DNA from 3 places in the Peribacillus frigoritolerans genome. Region 1 is predicted to be linked to each of the others. Evidence: riboswitches for the same ligand, from Rfam matches in the RefSeq annotation. Region 1 holds a riboswitch; each other region holds the start of a gene.
The links. A riboswitch is a leader RNA that binds a small molecule or an ion and turns the genes downstream of it on or off. The one in region 1 is predicted to bind lysine.
Positions count from the first base shown of each region.

Region 2: it holds a riboswitch for lysine, as region 1 does, so the genes downstream of both, ABOA58_RS25450 (amino acid permease) here and dapA (4-hydroxy-tetrahydrodipicolinate synthase) in region 1, are expected to answer to the same signal.
Region 3: it holds a riboswitch for lysine, as region 1 does, so the genes downstream of both, ABOA58_RS19570 (aspartate kinase) here and dapA (4-hydroxy-tetrahydrodipicolinate synthase) in region 1, are expected to answer to the same signal.

Region 1 covers NZ_CP158190.1:3,010,063-3,014,353, reverse strand. The annotation lists gene ABOA58_RS14760 (DMT family transporter) at 1-177, opposite strand, end outside; gene ABOA58_RS14755 (Lrp/AsnC family transcriptional regulator) at 431-901, shown strand; gene dapA (4-hydroxy-tetrahydrodipicolinate synthase) at 1,311-2,207, opposite strand; lysine riboswitch at 2,343-2,521, opposite strand; gene ABOA58_RS14745 (hypothetical protein) at 2,795-2,926, shown strand; gene ABOA58_RS14740 (DUF2690 domain-containing protein) at 3,076-3,531, opposite strand; gene ABOA58_RS14735 (metallophosphoesterase) at 3,937-4,291, shown strand, end outside.
Region 2 covers NZ_CP158190.1:5,132,053-5,136,343, forward strand. The annotation lists gene ABOA58_RS25440 (metal ABC transporter solute-binding protein, Zn/Mn family) at 1-214, opposite strand, end outside; gene ABOA58_RS25445 (LacI family DNA-binding transcriptional regulator) at 846-1,808, shown strand; lysine riboswitch at 2,050-2,234, shown strand; gene ABOA58_RS25450 (amino acid permease) at 2,331-3,782, shown strand; gene ABOA58_RS25455 (glycoside hydrolase family 13 protein) at 3,831-4,291, opposite strand, start outside.
Region 3 covers NZ_CP158190.1:3,993,088-3,997,378, reverse strand. The annotation lists gene trxA (thioredoxin) at 76-390, shown strand; gene uvrC (excinuclease ABC subunit UvrC) at 494-2,266, shown strand; lysine riboswitch at 2,328-2,504, shown strand; gene ABOA58_RS19570 (aspartate kinase) at 2,595-3,827, shown strand; gene ABOA58_RS19565 (YslB family protein) at 3,891-4,291, opposite strand, start outside.

The DNA.
Region 1 (4,291 bases):
AAATATCTTTTTTTCTTTCCACCATACAATTGGCCAAAGACAACTAATAGCAATGATCCACCTTAAACTTGTCAACGTCATCGGAGAAGCATGACCGACAAGCGATTTACCTACGACAAAGTTTCCACCCCATAATAAACTTGTTAAAAGTAATAACGAAAAATAATAATATTTCATATCTTTTTGCTCCTTTTCATCTTTCACAGTTTAAGTGAAAAAAGATCGAAGCCATTGTGCACAATGACATTTCAATTTTCATAATTAATTACTAATAATTTTAACATTTTAGTTCGTTAGTTAATATGTTATTTTGTATAATAGAAGAAACTTAAAATAATATTAAAAAATATTGCTGATATACAGAATTAAATTAAGTTTTGGCTTTTAGATGATACCGTTTTTGGAACATTTGTAAAAGGAGTGACTATAAGTGGAATCTATCGTAAGCAAGGTTCTAGATAATGTTGATATTCAAATTTTAGATTTACTGCAAAAGGATGCACAGTTAAGCAATACTGAGCTTGCAAAGCGTGTCAAATTATCTCCACCAGCTATACATTCAAGGATAAAACGTTTGGAAAATGAAGGGTTTATTAATGCACAAGTAGCAATTTTAAACCAGGAGAAGCTAGGTTTTGATTTATTATGTTTCATTTTTATTAGTACGAATATACATCAAGCTGAAGAACTGGAAGTTTTGGAAAAGGCGTTAGCTTCTATGTCGGAAGTATTAGAGTGTCATTGTTTAACAGGTGAGTATGATTATCTTCTAAAAGTGGCTAACAAAGATCGGAAGGAATTAGAAATATTTATTAGAAAGTTAAATAAACTAGGTATAACAAAAATTCAAACTAGCCTAGCTCTCAGAGAAATTAAATATTCAACAGTTTTACCCATATAGGAAGAAAAGTCCCGTTCGTAAAAGTACACATTATCGAACGTTTTTGATAGAACAAGAGAAAGAGAGAAGTAGAAGAAAGAATAAAAAAATGAAGTCCTTAAATTTGGAAACATAAAGTCTGCAGCAAGGATCAAAATGAAGAACAGCAACATCAGGCCATGAAATAAAAGGGTTTGGAGAAAAAAATAGCCTTTCTAAAGAGAAACATAGGCTATTTATTCATTATCAATTTATATTAGTAAATATAAATCCATTCTGCTCAACTAGTTTAAGCAATGAGCCTTGCATCGATTAAAAAGCAGTGCACTCTTTATGAGTTGCACTGCTTTTTAAAATTTTATCCCGTTTATTATGGTCTTTAATTAGAAAATCGGTATTAAAGTATAGCTGAAAGAATCATTATCTTTATTTATTTATTTAACAAAACAGCTTCTTCATTACTAGGTTGTAAAGCTATTTGCAGTGCTCTTTTTTCTTCATCGTTTAAAGGGACCATCGGTAAGCGGACACCTCCAACATTTAACCCCCGCATATTTAATGCTGATTTTACTGGTGCCGGGCTTGGTGCAGCAAATAATGCTTTCATGATTGGAAGAAGTTTACGATGCGTAGAAGCAGCACCTTGGACATCACCATTTTTAAAGCTATTGATCATTTCTTGCATTTCATTACCAATTATGTGTGAAGAAACCGAAATAATACCTGTTCCACCGATGGCTAAAACCGGTAATGTTAACCCATCATCGCCGCTGTACAATGTAAAATCACTAGTTGTTTTGCTAATGATTTGTGCCATGGCATCTAAGTCACCACTAGCCTCTTTTACTGCCACGATATTGTTGATTTTCGAGAGGTTAACAATCGTCTCTACTGACATGTTTACAACACTTCGTCCTGGAATATTATAAAGCATTACCGGTAAAGATGTTGATTGGGCAATAGCGCTAAAGTGCTGAAATAATCCTTCTTGAGACGGCTTGTTATAGTATGGGGTAACGAGCATGATTCCGTCGACTCCTGCTTCCTCTGCATGCTTTGTCAAGCTGATAGAAGCTTTCGTATTATTTGAGCCAGTTCCAGCTATGACTGGAACTCTTCCATCAACAACTTCTACAACAAATTTGAATAATTCTACTTTCTCTTCTTGAGTTAATGTAGGGGACTCTCCAGTTGTACCAGCTATTACTAATCCATCAGAACCATTAGCAATTAAATAATTCACTAAAGTTCTCGTAGCATTAAAATCAACCTCATCATTATGATTAAACGGGGTAACCATTGCGGTTAAAACTTGGCCAAAATTCATAACTTCACACCCTTTTGTATAATTTTTTAAAAAATATTCAGAGGTGGTTAGGGCCATTCAGGAGTAAACGCAAAAAAGCAACAACGAGGATTCGCTGCTGCAGTAGAAACAATATTTACCAAAAAATGTTTCCGCGCATAAGATAGCCCTCCATATAGTTTCCTATATGACAGTCCTGTATTTATTCAATAGCAGAACCAGCTTCAAGAACATGAGATTCTTTCCGCTTCGGCAAATTCCCCTTTCCACAATAGTCATAGGATCTCATTCTCCTCAAAATGTGTACTAATGGTCTTTGCTCCTCTATCCTCACTTCAAAAAGTATGAAGTAAGAAAATATTTAATTGACTGTAATATAACAAGGAATCCTTTCTATTGCAAGGCCAATTTAGAAATAATTTTTAGAATACATGGATTATCAATGGAAATGGATACGGTATAGGGCTGGATTCTTTTTTAGTATTATGTAATCTCAACATTTATAGATTTATAAAACAAACTGTGTGAAAGATTTCAACCTTTTATAGTCAGTTTTGACAATAGATATATCTTATAGAAGGTATCAAGGTGGGGGAGGACAGCAAGATATGAAAATCCGTGACGTAGGAAGCAAGAAAACGATCGCTTCAATTGTCAGTAGGATACCATTGATTCAGGATTGGAACGAGATACATATAAACAGCATACGTATCTCGTTCCAAATCCATGAGATGAAATGAAAAAAGCCATTAAGATTCGTGGGGGTGTTAACAAAGAAAATTGATCACGCATTGAACTGCGAAATGGATTGTGCATAGTAGGCAAAATGGGAAAGATGGCAAAAATGCAATTCAACCGTCGTTAACAGGAAGTTTTCATTAGTATCTCATTAATAACGACCGGTGTTCGCAGAAATAATGAGAGCCCCGCTTGAAGAATAAATACCTGCTTTGGCCAAAGCATTATACGGATCTAAATTCCATAATTGTGCAGTATAACATGATGTCTGCCCTTTCATTATCCATCCGTTTCCACCGGAACTAGCACAACTTGTAAATGCTCTCTTAGTCGTGCCATTAAAACTGTCAACCCAAACATTTGCATAATAATCGTAAGGAGCAGATGAATAAAACTTTAAGTAACCCCACGCCGTATGACAATACGCACTTCCTTTTAGTTGCACATATCCAATTTTCACACCGTTTTTATAGATATATTCTGTTTCATAGGTGATTGGGCTTTTAGAAGCACAACCTGTCGAATAAGGGTTTGTATTATCGTAGGACAAGGCAAATGCTTTATTGATCGGTGCAATCGCAAAAAACACTCCAAAGACAAGAGTCATTACCATCACAATATTTAATAATTTTTTTATAATAACCTCTCTCCTTTCCTTCTTCTAGACTTTACCATATGAAAATTGGTATTTCTATGTACTATGGAATCATTTACCATCTGTATAAATATTACCATTTTACGGGTATCTACGTAGTTAAGGGATAGTACCCCATTCCCATTAAGAAAAGGAAAATCAATACCAAAAACGAGACAAAAGTGAATGGAACGAATACTGGCCATAGTTTTTTTGGATTTATTAATATATAAATTACATTGGTCTTATATTTTATTAATAATGTAAAGTTACTATTTTAATTGGTAAACACCATAAAAATTTATAAACAAGGAGGATATTTGTCGATCTGTTAAAAAAATACATAATTAGCTAAACGATAAATAGGAGGTATTGATTTTGAAAGGGAAATATAAATTTGCAGCGATGCTGACAGTTGTAACGGTAGGATTAACAACATCTTTATCAAGTGTACAAGCATTCTCGGAATCTTCAAATTCAGATAATAAACGTAAACCAGAGCTCGTTTTTCCAGTAATCAGTGATGTACATATTGATGATGGATCAACAGCTGATATGAACAAGTTCAGAACAGCCATGGATCAATTAAATAAAGCTGCGCCTAGACAGGATGCTTTTGTTGTCGTTGGGGATTTAACGGACTATGGATACGCTTCTGAATACGATAAGTTCTTCTCCATTTATAATGAGAAGAAACAAGGTGATGTCCAATCCATGTTTACAATGGGGAACC
Region 2 (4,291 bases), 2.1 Mb from region 1:
CTTTATATAGATGGGGGTCGACTCCCGGTCCCATTAAACTGGTGACCTCGACATGTTTACCGCCGATATTCTCAACCAAATCCCCAATCATTCCCGTTGTTGTAACGACATTCAGCTTGCCATTGCCTTTATCCCTATCGGCCGTATCATTGCCGCACCCCGTTAAAATCAGCAATGCAGCAAGCACGCCCCCAATAGATTTTAGAAAACCCATCCATATTCCCTCCCTTTTTCATCTTTCTAAAATAGTTTGCCATGCGCAAAACTAAGTGTAAATTTTTTTACATTGTCGCAAATGCTAAAAAGTTTCCTCTACACAACTTATTTTATACTATACACAAATATACAAAAAAAGTGCAACTATTTTTAAACAATTCAAAAAGGTGAATGACTTTTACACACAGCAAAAACTGTCAGGAAGCTACTAGGCAGCTTCCTGACAGTCAGTCATTCCGTACGATGAAGTTATATTTATATTGTGGAGTTTTAATGGTGAACATAAACTAAGGGAGCTATTTCTGGACGACGTGAAATTCATGAGTAAACGCGGTTTCCACGCGTAATGCCGCGGAATTATTGACGGGCATTTCCACTCATTTTTCCTGTTTCAAGGAAATTGCCAAGTACGCAAATCCCAATTCAATTCCGCAAAGCACAAACAGGGTGATTAAAGTTTGGAACATCATGATTTCCTCCTCCTCTAAGACTTAAACCAATCTTAAAGGATGAAACCAATACCATAACAAGACCTTATTAGAATAAATCTTCAGCAGTCCCACACTGTTCCCTTGCCCTGAAATGGGTTTCATACTGTACAATATAAAAAAAGAAAAAACGGTGATACCATGACAAATATTAAAGAAATAGCTCAATGTGCTGGTGTATCTGTCTCAACAGTGTCTCGTGTATTGAATGATCATCCATATGTAAGCCCCGATAAAAGAAAGAGCGTCTTAGAAGCGATCGATCGTTTGAATTATACGAGAAACATCAACGCCATTCATCTTTCAAAAGGCAAAACCAATCTTATCGGCGTCATCATTCCCTTCAACAATCACCCATATTACGGGGCAATCGTTAACGGAATTACTAAACAGGCAAATGCAATTGGCTGTCATATCGTCATCTTTCAAACAAATTATGACAGGGAGAAAGAGATCCAGGCTTTTAATATGCTGCAAATGAAGCAGCTCGATGGCATTATCGTTTGTTCAAGGATTTCGGAAATGAAAATCCTCTTGGATTATCAAAAATACGGACCGATTATTTTATGTGAAGATACAGCCCAGGCTGAATTCTCATCCATCAGCATTGATCATTATGCAGCTTTCTCCTGTGCCCTTGAGTACGTGATTGCTAAAGGATATAAGAAAATCGGATACAGCCTCGGCCGTAAAAAGAGCAGAAATAGTTCCCATCGTACAAAGGCCTTTAACGATATCATGAGAAAACATAAACTGATAAACAATAAAGAATGGCTGTTTGAAGGCAGTTATCACATCAAAGACGGTGAACAATTGTTTAAGGATTGGAATTCAATGATGGACAAACCTGAAGCTCTCATCATCACGAATGATGACACGGCGGCAGGCTTCATTCTTACCGCTAAGAAATCGGGTATAAGGGTACCGGAAGATGTGGCCATTCTCGGCTTCAATAATGATAGCCTGAGTGAAATGCTCGACATCACGACCATTTCCTTACCGCTGGAATGGATTGGTAAAATGGCAGTGGATCTATTTGAGAATCCTGAAGTGGTCAAACATGTAAAACTGGACTACGCCCTTATAAAAAGGAGTACCGTTTAGTTATCAGGATGTTTTATATTTGAATTCTTCCTTACTGCCATCTTTCATTTACTAGGAAAAAATAACCACATAAAATAATCATTGCGATATCCCAAAAGTTATTTTATAATTTTGATATAGTAAAGTTTACTCAATTACTAGCAATCTATTAACGATTGCATGAATTTCATGAGTACAATCGTCCGACGTCACTTACAAGCTGGCTCAACGATATTAGAAAATTGAATACTTCCTCATTTACCGATGAGTTAGAGGCTGCAGCTTATAAAAGTAAAGCGGACGAGATTCTGGAAGATTAAAGACTCCGTTTGAAAGGATAAGTTGCCGAAGTTAGGGTATATTCCATGTATATTCTTGCTGGCGGTGTTACCGAACAGGAACACCACTGTCACGTTTTTTCAAAAAGCGTGGGGAGCTATCTTCGGAAGGATAAACGGGTTTATTATAAACAGCCGTCGATCTTTTTCGACTGCTGTTTTTTTATTTTTCGTTCCCTTCCAATAAAAAGGAGTGTAACATCAATTGTCAAATTCACAATCACCATCAAGCCCTACTGAACTGAAAAGGAGCCTGAAAGCGCGTCATTTAATGATGATTTCATTAGGTGGAACGATTGGAACAGGTTTATTTTTAGCTAGTGGCGGGGCCATTCATTCAGCCGGACCCGGCGGTGCCTTGGTGGCATACGCGGTCATCGGCATCATGGTTTATTACTTAATGACAAGTCTTGCAGAAATGGCAGCGTTCATGCCAGTGGCCGGTTCGTTCCGTGTCTATGCATCCAAATTCGTCGATCCGTCTTTCGGTTTTGCGATTGGTTGGAACTACTGGTATAACTGGGCAATCACCATTGCCGCCGAATTGGCAGCCGTTGTCTTAATTATGAAGTTCTGGTTCCCGGATAGCCCTTCATTTATCTGGAGTGCCATTGCGTTAATCACTATGTTTCTTATCAATTACATGTCAGTTAAAGGTTTCGGGGAAACAGAATTCTGGTTCGCCATGATCAAAGTCGTGACAGTCGTCATTTTCTTGATTACGGGTGTTCTGATCATTCTCGGAATCATGGGTGGGAATGACCCAATTGGTTTTTCCAATTTCACAATGGGCGAAGGTCCCTTTAACGGAGGGTTCTTCACGATTCTAGGCGTATTCATGGCTGCCGGCTTTTCATTCCAAGGAACGGAATTGCTTGGAGTGACTGCTGGTGAAAGTGAGGATCCAGAAAAAAATATCCCTAAAGCGATCAGATCCGTTTTCTGGCGCATCCTCTTGTTCTATATCCTTGCAATTTTCGTTATTGGAATGATCATTCCGTTTACGGATTCACGTTTATTGAGTCAAGATGTTGCCGTAAGTCCATTCACGCTTGTATTTGAACGTGCCGGCCTTGCATTTGCTGCATCCATCATGAACGCGATCATTTTATCATCCGTACTCTCTGCAGGTAACTCTGGCATGTACGCTTCAACCCGTATGCTATGGGACTTGGCACGTGATGGGAAAGCACCGAAATTCCTAGGCAAGTTAGATAAAAGAGGAGTACCCGTGAATGCACTTATCCTGACTTCTTTAGTTGGCTGCGTTGCATTCCTAGCTTCGTTTTTCGGTGATGGCGTCGTTTATATCTGGTTATTGAATGCTTCAGGAATGGCGGGATTCGTCACCTGGGTAGGGATTGCGATTGCCCATTATCGGTTCCGCAAAGCCTACGCAGCTCAAGGCCTTGATATGAATGCTTTACCATTCCGGGCAAAAGGCTTCCCATTCGGACCTATATTCGCACTTGTCCTTTGTATTATTATTATCATCGGACAAGGCTATCAAGCTTTCAGCAGCGATGGGATTGACTGGAATTCAATGTTTGTTTCCTACATTGGCTTGATTCTATTTTTCGTCCTATGGTTCGGCTATAAAATTAAGCATAAAACGAAAATCATTCCCCTAGAGGAATGTGACCTTAAATCAAAATAATACGCAAAGGACCTGTTCTTCCTAATCGGAGAAGAACAGGTCCTTTTTTCATTTCAAATGATAAACACGGCATTCATATGGTTGCAGGGGTTTGCTCGAGATCCCTTCTTCCTCCTGATCATAATTGCCGATCAGCTTTGTGGCAGAATATGCTTGCAGCTCTTCAGGCAAAGTATAGGGAGCCTGCTCTTCTTTAAAGTTGCATAGTACCAACAGCTTTTCTTCTTCCAACGATCTCGTGTAGGCAAATATTCGTTCATCATCCGGCAACAGCAGTTCAAAACGGCCATAAACGACGATATCTTGTTCCTTGCGTATTTGGATAAGCTTTTTATAAAAATGAAAAATGGAATTGTGATCATTGTAGGCCTTTTCTGCATTAATCTCGGGAAAATTGGGATTAACCTTAATCCAAGGAGTCCCTTGCGTGAACCCTGCGTTACGGGAGTCATTCCACTGAATCGGTGTTCTCGCATTATCCCGGCTGCGGGCATGGACGGCTGACATCA
Region 3 (4,291 bases), 980 kb from region 1:
AAATATTAGCATCGATTTGAGCAACAGTGGTATACTGTTTTTAGTTATTTGAGTAAATTTGAGGAGGAAATATATATGGCTATTGTAAATGCAACTGACCAGACTTTCACAACAGATACTAGCGAAGGTGTCGTTCTTGTAGATTTTTGGGCTCCATGGTGCGGACCTTGTAAAATGATCGCTCCTGTTCTTCAAGAGCTTGATACTGAAATTGGCGATACAGCAAAAATCGTAAAAGTGGATGTAGATGAAAACCAAGAAACAGCTGGAAAATTCGGTGTGATGAGCATCCCGACATTAATCGTGCTTAAAGACGGTGAAGTGGTCGATAAGGTTGTTGGTTTCCAACCTAAAGAAGCACTTGCTGAACTTATTGCAAAACACGCGTAATAGTAAGATAGCTAAAAAAAGCTTCAAGTCTGCGGACTTGAAGCTTTTTTCGCTATCTTGATATATAATGATTGTAAAAAAGGGAGAACAGGAGGCTGAATGCATGAATCAACAAATAAAGAATAAACTTGCCCTTCTTCCCGATCAACCTGGTTGTTATTTAATGAAAGATCGTCAGGGAACGATCATCTATGTAGGCAAAGCGAAAGTGTTGAAAAATCGTGTCCGTTCTTATTTTACGGGATCTCATGATGGGAAAACATTTCGACTCGTGAATGAGATTGAGGATTTCGAATACATCGTCACCTCTTCCAACATCGAGGCTCTTATTTTAGAGTTGAACTTAATCAAAAAACATGACCCAAAATATAATGTCATGCTAAAGGATGATAAGACGTATCCTTTCATCAAGCTGACTGCGGAACGCCACCCGCGTCTAATCATTACGCGAAAAGTCAAAAAAGACAAAGGGAAATATTTCGGCCCTTATCCGAATGCATTTGCAGCTAACGAAACGAAAAAATTGCTCGACCGCATCTATCCCCTAAGAAAATGTAATACGTTACCGGATCGCGTTTGTCTCTACTATCACCTTGGCCAGTGCCTGGCCCCATGTGTATATGATGTAGAGGAACAGGAATATAAAAAAATGGTCGATGATATCAACCGGTTCTTGAACGGCGGGCATACTGAAATAAAAAAAGAACTGACTGAAAAAATGCTGGAGGCATCGGAAGAGCTCGATTTCGAGAGGGCCAAGGAGTTCCGTGACAAGATTGCCCACATCGATATTACGATGGAGAAGCAGAAAATGATGACGACCGATTTCATCGACAGGGATGTATTTGGCTTTGCCTATGATAAAGGCTGGATGTGCGTTCAGGTATTTTTTGTCAGGCAGGGTAAATTGATAGAAAGGGATGTTTCGCTTTTTCCGGTCTACGATGAACCCGAACAGGAACTTCTTACATTCCTCGGTCAGTTTTACGAGATTACGAACCACTTTAAACCAAAGGAAATCTTGCTGCCTGAATCAGTGGATGCCGAAATGGCCGAAGGGCTGCTTGGTGTCAAAACGATTCACCCGAAACGGGGAGCGAAAAAAGACATGCTTAAATTGGCGAATAAGAATGCCTCCATCGCGCTTCAGGAAAAATTCTCTTTGATAGAAAGGGATGAAGAAAGAACGATCAATGCGGTGGAAAACCTCGGGAAGCAACTGGGTATCTACACACCGCATCGAATTGAAGCTTTCGATAACTCCAACATCCAGGGAAGTGACCCAGTTTCCGCTTTAGTCGTGTTCATTGATGGAAAGCCGGAAAAAAGGGAGTACCGCAAATATAAGATCAAGACGGTCCAAGGGCCTGATGATTATGAATCGATGCGTGAAGTGGTCAGAAGAAGATATTCACGAGTATTGAAAGAAGGGCTGCCGCTTCCGGACTTGATCATCATTGATGGCGGAAAGGGACATGTCGAAGCCGTTCGGGATATTCTGGAAAATGAATTGGGCCTTGATATTCCACTTTCAGGCCTCATTAAGGATGAAAAGCATAGGACCTCGCAATTGATGATCGGAAATCCGCTTGAAATCGTACCTCTTGATTCCCGGAGCCAGGAATTTTACCTATTGCAAAGAATTCAGGATGAAGTGCATCGGTTCGCGATTACGTTTCATCGCCAGCTACGCGGGAAAAATGCAGTTCACTCCCAGCTTGATGATATTCCAGGAGTCGGGGAAAAGCGAAGGAAGCAATTATTAAGGCATTTTGGATCATTGAAGAAAATCAAAGAGGCGACGGCCGAGGAAATCATGGAAGCTGGCATGCCAAAAGGGGTAGCCGAGGGAATCGTTAGAAAATTACAAGAATAATCTTGCTACCGATAAATCTCTATGCTATGATTAAAAAGAATTTTTAACTAGACAACTTAAAAGTGCTGATAGAGGTGCGGAATTCAAGAGTAAAAACCTGGAGAAGTATGAGCTTCCATGAAAGGTTTTGAAAGGGGATGACGCCGAAGGAATACAAGACTCATACCTTGTTTTCCTGGTCCGACATTTAATAAATGGCGGATTGTCAGGGTTTATACCCTGGAGAGCTATCTCACTGTGTTTACAGTATTTAGATATGTGATCACAGCAATGAGATATTTCTCATTGCTTTTTTTATTGCCTAAAAAGGTAGAGAGGGTGCATGAGGATGGCATTAATCGTTCAAAAATTTGGCGGAACATCCGTCGGAAGCGTAGAAAAAATCAAAAATGTTGCCGATCGGGTAATCGAGGAAGCGCAGAATGGAAATGAGGTAGTCGTCGTTGTTTCAGCCATGGGGAAAACCACGGATCAATTGGTGTCCATGGCCCGGGATATTTCCGGAACCCCGAGCAAGAGGGAAATGGATATGCTTTTGACTACGGGGGAACAGGTAACGATTTCCCTGTTAACGATGGCATTGATTGAAAAAGGACATGAAGCCATTTCGTATACTGGCTGGCAGGCTGGCATGCAAACGGAATCCGTTCATGGGAATGCCCGGATTTTAAACATCGATGCCACGAGGATCCAAGCTAAGCTACAGGAGAAGAAAATAGTGGTCGTGGCCGGTTTCCAGGGTAACGATGCAAATGGGGAAATCACTACCTTAGGGCGAGGCGGTTCCGATACGACGGCGGTTGCCATCGCTGCAGCGCTGAATGCGGATAGATGCGATATTTATACGGATGTAACGGGCGTTTTCACAACGGACCCTCGCTACATAAAAGGCGCACGAAAACTCCAATCCATTTCTTATGATGAAATGCTGGAACTTGCCAACCTGGGGGCGGGCGTCCTTCATCCGAGGGCTGTCGAATATGCAAAAAATTATCAAATTCCGCTTGAAGTCCGTTCAAGCATGGAGAGAGAATCAGGAACGATCATTGAGGAGGAAGCAACTATGGAAGAAAACTTAATTGTACGCGGGATTGCTTTTGAAGACAGTATTACGAGGGTCACAATATATGGTTTGCCCCAATCACTTGGTGCATTATCCACAATCTTCACAACACTTGCGAAAAACCGGATCAATGTGGACATCATCATTCAAAGCATGACTGCCGAGGATACGACCAATCTATCTTTTTCCACAAAAAGTGAAGATACGGAAGCGGCCTTGATCGTGCTGGAAAATAATAAAGAACAATTGGGATTCGACCGAGTCGAAACGGAGAGCGGATTGGCCAAAGTGTCCATCGTCGGTTCTGGTATGGTATCCAATCCGGGAGTGGCTGCCGAGATGTTTGAAGTGATGGCCAATACAGGCATCCAGGTGAAAATGGTCAGCACATCGGAAATTAAAGTTTCGACTGTCGTCAATGAAAAGGAAATGGTGAAGGCGGTTGAATCTCTTCATGAAGCATTTAAACTAGGTCAACATGCAAATGTGCTAGCTTAAGTGTCAGGAGTCCAATAAAAAACAGACTTCCGGTAAAAAGGGTAAGTCTGTTTTAAGGGCTCATTAGATTGGATCTCTGGGATCCCATTGGATGGTGAATATCACTTTTTTTGCGCGGCGTTTGATTTCTTCCGTTGATTCGCTGAGGAATTTTTTTTGCAGTGTAAACTGCTCGGCAAGGAAACCGGCTTCAAGTTGGAAGTGACAATCAGGGTGTAAATCCAGGCGGCGGCTGATTATTTCACCCGTCAGGGATAACTCCATCTCGTGTTTCGTATACTTCAAGATTTCCAGATTGCCCCATCCAGCGCTTTGGAAAAATTCAATCACTTCCTGATCGCCATTCAATGGGAATTTTCTTGCTAATTGTTTACCTGCCCAATAGAGGATTTGATTAGAGTCTTTTCCGAGAATATCGTTCAATAGAACTTCTCTGATTAATTCGTATCCGAAAGCTGGAACCA